DNA from 2 places in the Anaerobacillus sp. CMMVII genome. Region 1 is predicted to be linked to the other one. Evidence: a T-box and tRNA genes for the amino acid it is inferred to sense, from the RefSeq annotation. Region 1 holds a T-box; the other holds one or more tRNA genes.
The links. The T-box of region 1 lies ahead of pheS (phenylalanine--tRNA ligase subunit alpha). A T-box ahead of a tRNA ligase gene usually reads a tRNA of that ligase, here a tRNA-Phe.
Positions count from the first base shown of each region.

Region 2: it encodes a tRNA-Phe, which carries the amino acid that the T-box ahead of pheS (phenylalanine--tRNA ligase subunit alpha) is inferred to sense. The anticodon was not compared.

Region 1 is NZ_JACEHK010000002.1:523,371-526,778, forward strand. It holds gene sspI (small acid-soluble spore protein SspI) at 375-584, opposite strand; gene H1D32_RS06665 (TrmH family RNA methyltransferase) at 793-1,554, shown strand; T-box leader at 1,617-1,847, shown strand; gene pheS (phenylalanine--tRNA ligase subunit alpha) at 1,921-2,955, shown strand; partial or broken gene pheT (phenylalanine--tRNA ligase subunit beta) at 3,044-3,408, shown strand, end outside.
Region 2 is NZ_JACEHK010000015.1:149,017-152,424, reverse strand. It holds gene feoB (ferrous iron transport protein B) at 1-635, opposite strand, end outside; gene H1D32_RS18030 (FeoA family protein) at 632-862, opposite strand; tRNA gene H1D32_RS18025 (tRNA-Arg) at 1,072-1,148, opposite strand; tRNA gene H1D32_RS18020 (tRNA-Leu) at 1,337-1,422, opposite strand; tRNA gene H1D32_RS18015 (tRNA-Phe) at 1,460-1,535, opposite strand; tRNA gene H1D32_RS18010 (tRNA-Asp) at 1,561-1,636, opposite strand; tRNA gene H1D32_RS18005 (tRNA-Ser) at 1,644-1,736, opposite strand; gene H1D32_RS18000 (aspartyl-phosphate phosphatase Spo0E family protein) at 1,857-2,045, opposite strand; gene H1D32_RS17995 (phospho-sugar mutase) at 2,242-3,408, opposite strand, start outside.

The DNA.
Region 1 (3,408 bases):
GTAGCGATAATAATAAATTATGAAATTCACTGAGGTATACTAAAAAAACGTTCAAGTGAGCGTTTTTTTTTAGCTTCTATGGAGAGTTAGATAATAAGTGAAAAAATCTTACAAAATGACTGATAGATATTCATAGCGCATTTAAAATAAAAATACTATCCAAGATTGGGGCGGTGCTGATATGAAAAAGATGCTGTGAAGTTAGCTACAGAAATTGTTCGCCTCGATCTTATGAGAGATGAATTATTAGAGGAATTGATAGTTCTAGCTGGAAATGAGGCTTTTGAGCTATTAAGAAAAATACAAAATAGTCAATGAGTGTGTTGTGTAACAATAATCTAAGAAAAAGCGATCCATTATGGACCGCTTTTTCTTTACCTTTGTAAACCTTGAGAGATTGATGAAATTACTTGTTGTCTGCTTTGTTCATCTGCTTGTCTCCAGTATACTTCAAAAAGTACACCTAAACCTGGAAGCATTTTCTCTTCGCCACTTTGCATGGCATCATCAATTGTTGCTTTTACATCGTCTTCAGTACTATTAGCGACATTTGCTAAAATTGCACCACGTAAATTAAATCCCATTGTTGGCCACTCCTTTTATGGTAAAATAAAAAAATAATCAGAGCCAATTGGCAGTTCTGTTATAGTATGACAACAATTGGACGAAAATATTTATAGTTTATAGTTTAGAGTGTAAAGTTTATAGTTTTTTTTAGTGCTTACTTCGAAGCTTCATTTACACACTCTACACTCTAAACTCTACACTTTAAACTAAAAAAAGGGGTTTACCATGGAACGGATTGACTCAATAAAAAACGTTAGAATTAAAAATGCTAAAAAGTTACATACTCGTAAAGGGAGAGAAAAGCTAGGAAGTTTCCTAATTGAAGGAGAACACTTAGTAGAAGAAGCGTTAAAATGGAAAGTTATTATTAATGAGATCTATGTGGAAGAAAAATTTCGCATTCCTTCAAGTTGGGACATAAATAATGTACCTGTTTATCTTGTAAATGATAATATCATGAAAGAAATTTGCGAAACAGAAACTCCTCAAGGGATTGTCGCGGTTTGTGAGTTAATAGGACGAAAACCATTACAACCTGAAGAAAATGGAAAGTATCTTTTGATTGATCAAATTCAAGATCCAGGAAACTTAGGGACTATTATTAGAACAGCAGACAGTGTCGGATTGTCTGGTGTGATTTTAGGTAATGGGACGGTTGATATATACAATAGTAAAGTCCTGCGTTCAACTCAGGGCTCATTGTTTCACTTACCGGTCGTAAAAGCAGAGTTGGATGATTGGATAGAAAAGCTTAAAGCAGCAAACATTCCTGTTTACGGTACGGCATTAGATGAAAGAGCAAAAGCTTATAATGAGGTATCAGGGCAACAAAGCTTTGCTCTTATCGTAGGTAATGAAGGTAGTGGTGTTTCAAAGGATCTGCTAGCACGTACCAATGAAAATCTGTATATTCCTAGTTATGGGCATGCAGAATCACTAAACGTCTCTGTTGCTACTGGCATTCTACTGTACCATTTAAGAAAATAAACCATAAAAGAGATTTGCCTTCTTTATAAAAATAAATTATAATTGAAAACGAATTTCATATTAGAAAGACTGAGAAAGAGAGTAGTAAGTTGCCATTCGTCATACAGGGATGAGACGCCTTAGACTGGAAGCGTTTCAATGATAGAAGCAATTGAATTCACTCTGGAGTCGGCACCGGAACGTAAGAGTATTCTTATTAAGGTTGCATCGGTCAAAGACCGTTATCAAGTTTGAGTGAACGTTTCATTTGATTCGTTAATTAGGGTGGTACCGCGAAGCTTTTCGTCCCTGTTGGGATGAAGGCTTTTTTTATTTACATATAAATGTCTAGCGCAAGTTTGCGCTTTCTAAAAAGGAGGAAAAAAAATGCAAGATCGTTTAAAGGAGCTGCAACAAGAAGCATTAAACCAAATTGAAGCAGCAGGATCATTAAAAGAATTGCAAGATGTAAAAGTAGCATACCTTGGAAAAAAAGGCCCTATTACGGAAGTTTTAAGAGGGATGGGAAAGCTTTCTGAAGAAGAGCGTCCTATCATTGGTCAATTAGCTAATGATGTTCGTGGGGCAATTGCGAACAAACTTGAAGACAAGGTGGCCAAGCTTGAGGAGCTTGAGGTAGAAAAGAAGCTTGCAAATGAAAGTATTGATGTTACCCTTCCAGGTAGACCGGCACAAGTAGGTTCGAGTCATCCATTAACCGCAGTTGTAGAAACAATTGAAGATATTTTTATTGGCATGGGTTTTTCAGTAGCTGAAGGTCCTGAAGTTGAAACCGATTATTATAACTTCGAAGCCCTAAACTTGCCGAAGGATCACCCTGCTCGTGATATGCAAGATTCATTTTATATTACGGAGGATATACTCCTTCGAACTCATACATCACCAGTTCAAGCGAGAACTATGGAAAAGTATAATGGCCAGGGTCCAGTAAAAATCATTTGCCCAGGAAAAGTTTTCAGGCGTGATGATGATGACGCGACACATTCACATCAATTTATGCAAGTAGAAGGACTATACATTGATGAAAATGTTCGAATGAGTGATTTAAAAGGTGTACTTTTAGAGTTTGCCAAGAAATTTTTTGGCCCCAACCAAAAAATTCGTTTACGTCCAAGCTTTTTCCCATTTACGGAGCCATCTGTAGAAGTTGATATATCGTGTGTTATCTGTAATGGTGATGGATGCCGCATCTGTAAAGAAACAGGTTGGATTGAAGTACTAGGTGCTGGTATGGTTCATCCACGTGTCCTAGAAATGGGTGGTTTTGATCCAAAGAAATACTCAGGCTTTGCTTTTGGTATGGGTGTTGAACGGTTAGCCATGTTAAAGTATGGAATTGATGATATTCGTCATTTTTACCTAAACGATAAGCGTTTTATCGAACAATTTAAACGAGCGTAAATAATAAGTATAAATAATTTGAAATTTGAAATTTGAAAGGTGTCCATTTCCGAGCGCTATGCACTTTTCTAACAAGGAGGAAACAAGAGTGTTAGTATCTTTTAATTGGCTTAAGGATTATGTCCAACTTAGTGACATTACAGCTGTAGATTTAGCTGAGCGCTTAACAAGAAGCGGTGTAGCTGTTGATATTGTACATCAACTTAATAAAGGGGTATCCAACGTTGTTGTAGGTCATGTTGTTTCAAGAGAACAACATCCAGATGCTGATAAATTAAGTCTGTGTCAAGTAGACATTGGTGAAGAAGAGCTTGTCCAAATCGTTTGTGGAGCGAAAAACGTTGCTCAAGATCAGAAGGTAGCAGTTGCTAAAGTGGGTGCAGTCCTTCCAGGAAACTTTAAAATTAAAAAAGCAAAACTTCGTGGACAAGCATCTCACGGTATGATTTGTTC
Region 2 (3,408 bases), on a different contig from region 1:
AGTGACTGAAGATATGAATATACGTAAGAGTTTCCTTCAAAAAACTGCAAAGCAAGCCAACGCTTTGGAAGGTGGGAATCACCTTTCAGTAAACCATCTACTTCTGTTATTGCTTTCTCAATCAACTGCCCATAATAAAGTTGAAATGGATATGAAGTGTCATAGTCTGAGAGTTTCTCCCCTAACGCTAAGCACCCTTTACCTGTTCGGGCAACAATTGGTATAACTGGTACACTGAGTTTTTTTGCTAATTGAACTATGTTTATTTTCGTCCCATACTGTTCAGCAACATCGGTCATATTTAATCCGACCATTAGTGGTTTCCCAAGTTCAAGTAACTGAATTGTTAGATGTAGGTTACGATGAAGCTGGGACGCATCAACGATATTTAAAACCATAGAATATGTATCATTCACTAAAAAATTAGAAACAACTGCTTCATCCTCTGTTAGAGGATTTAAGGTATACAAGCCAGGTAAATCAATAAGCTCTCCATGTTGCCTTTTTAACTTTCCAATCTTTTTTTCAACAGTTACTCCACTCCAATTGCCCACATAGGCGTAAGATGTAGTAAGCTGATTAAAAAGTGAAGTTTTTCCTGTATTCGGATTTCCAATTAAGGCAACTTTTTTCATCGTGAAGACTCCACTTCTATTCTGGAAAGATCGACTTTTCGAATAGCGATCCTATTACCTTTACACTCAATTAAAATTGGACCACCAAAAGGCATTTTCCTTAGGATATTTACTTCAATTCCCTCAAAAATCCCCAAATCTAATAATCTCCTTTTTATCAGATGATTACTTTTTGATAAATCAGTAATTCTTACTTTTTCCCCTTCATTTACACTAGCTAAGACCATTAGAAGACCCCCAAACAACATTGATAATCATTATCAAAATTAGTCTATATCGTGTGTAGATATCTGTAAATAGGAATAGAAAAAAATTCCTTTTTTGTTCTTAACTACATTTTAATAGTGTAATTGTCAATCACACTAAATTCATAACAAAATAAAAAGGGAACTAACAATGTTAGTTCCCTTTAATGCTCAGACGATTTCCAATTTTATGGCGCGCCCTGAGAGATTCGAACTCCCGACCCTGGCATTAGAAGTGCCATGCTCTATCCAGCTGAGCTAAGAGCGCATGTTGTGATTTCAATGAGGCTTATTCACGATGCTTACGGACGATGTTTCGCTCCGTAGATCCTGTTTCTTCCTCTACTAGTAATGCTTCGTTGTTTTTTGCGTCGAAACAACTCGCTGTGGTTCATTGATGTATCTGCTCGTCGCTGAGCTAAGAGCGCATGTTGTGATTTCAAAAATAAATAAGAGTACCGAGGGCCGGACTTGAACCGGCACGATAGTCACCTACCGCAGGATTTTAAGTCCTGTGTGTCTGCCAATTCCACCACCCCGGCATAACCAAAAAACGGACTTGCTAGTATAAAATTTAAATGGTGGCTCGGGACGGAATCGAACCGCCGACACGAGGATTTTCAGTCCTCTGCTCTACCGACTGAGCTACCGAGCCATTAGTAATTACTAATTCATAAAAGTGGCGGACCCGACCGGGATCGAACCGGCGATCTCCTGCGTGACAGGCAGGCATGTTAACCGCTACACCACGGGTCCAAGAAAATGGCGGAGGAAGAGGGATTCGAACCCCCGCGCGGTTTAACCCGCCTGTCGGTTTTCAAGACCGATCCCTTCAGCCGAACTTGGGTATTCCTCCGTTTGAACACAATTACTATTAACTTTCATGTGAAAAAACAATTAAAAAAATGTCAGTCACAAGAATATATATTATCAGGGTTATTTAGTTTTGTCAACATCTGCTGAAAAAAAGTTTTTTTCAAGAGAATTTGACTACAGGATTTTCATTTGTTTCAAATACTACTCTCCAATATTGATTGAGGAGCTCATCCAACTCTTGACTATGCTTAATCGTAATCTCTGCATTCATCCCAAAATTTTCAGCAGCCTTTATCATATCCTGCCTCTTATTCTCAATATAAAACCTTAAAGAATGTTGTGAACACATTTTACGCACCACCTTAAAGATGACTTATTTCCTTAATTTTACCTTTTTTCAGTAGAAAGTCCTGTGATGAATCTCACAGCTTGTACATTAATTAATATAAAAAAAGCACATAGTGCAATCCATGTGCTTTAATTATAAAATATCTTCTTAGAAACACGTGTTAAAAGTTTGAACATTTTGTGACCAAAGAACTACATTAGTTGGTGATATTAAGTTTCTCCATGACTGAAGCTTTAAGGTTAGCGATGTTTTCCTCACTATTCTTTAATGAATTGCTCGTTGTTCCGAAATAGAACTTTATTTTCGGTTCAGTTCCTGATGGACGGACACAGATCCAAGAGTTTCCTTCTAGAATATATTTTAGAACGTTTGACTTTGGAAGTAAAATATCTTCAACAGTTTCTAGATTTAAATCCTTCCGTTGTTTGGTTAGATAATCTTCTACTGCCACAACTTTCAATCCAGCAAATTCTTGCGGTGGATTTTCTCTAAAAGAAGTAATCATTTGATTCATCTTCTCAATGCCTGTTTTTCCTTTGAGGGTGATCGATTGTAATCCTTCTAGATAAAAACCGTATTTTTCAAAAAGCTCTAACAATCCTTGGTACATTGTTTTATTTTGAGACTTATAGTAAGCTGCAAGTTCTGCTGCTAATAATACTGCTTGTATAGCGTCCTTATCCCTTGCAAAGTCTTTTATTAAGAAACCATAGCTTTCTTCGTATCCAAATAAAAAGGTATTTTCACCTGAGTCTTCAAACTCTCTTATTTTTTCACCAATAAATTTAAAACCTGTTAATGTATCAATTGCCGATAACCCATACGCATTGGCAATAACTCTTCCTAGTTCAGAAGTAACAATTGTCTTTATAACTACCCCATTTTCAGGTAAGATTCCCGCTTTCTTTTGTTGCGAGAGAATGTATTCTACCATTAATGCACCAGTTTGGTTTCCTGTTAGAACAACATATTGTCCTTGATCATCTTTTACAGCTACACCAACTCTATCAGCGTCTGGATCAGTGGCAATTAAAACATCAGCTCCTAGTCTTTCTCCGTACTTAATGGCCATTTCAAAAGCGGCATGTTCTTCTGGATTTGGCGAAGCCACTGTTGAAAATTTACGATCTGGAACTGCTTGCTCTTCAACAATATGGAAATTTGAAAATCCGACAGCTTCAAAGCTACGTTGAACTGGCAAAGTAGCCGTTCCGTGTAAAGGAGTGAAAACAATCTTTACATCATTGCCATATTTACTCACTAGCTCATGATTTACTACTACAGTTTTTAGCTTTTCCACGTAAGCTTCATCAATTTCTTCTTCAACCATAACCAATTGACCAGTAGCTAACAGAGATTGCTT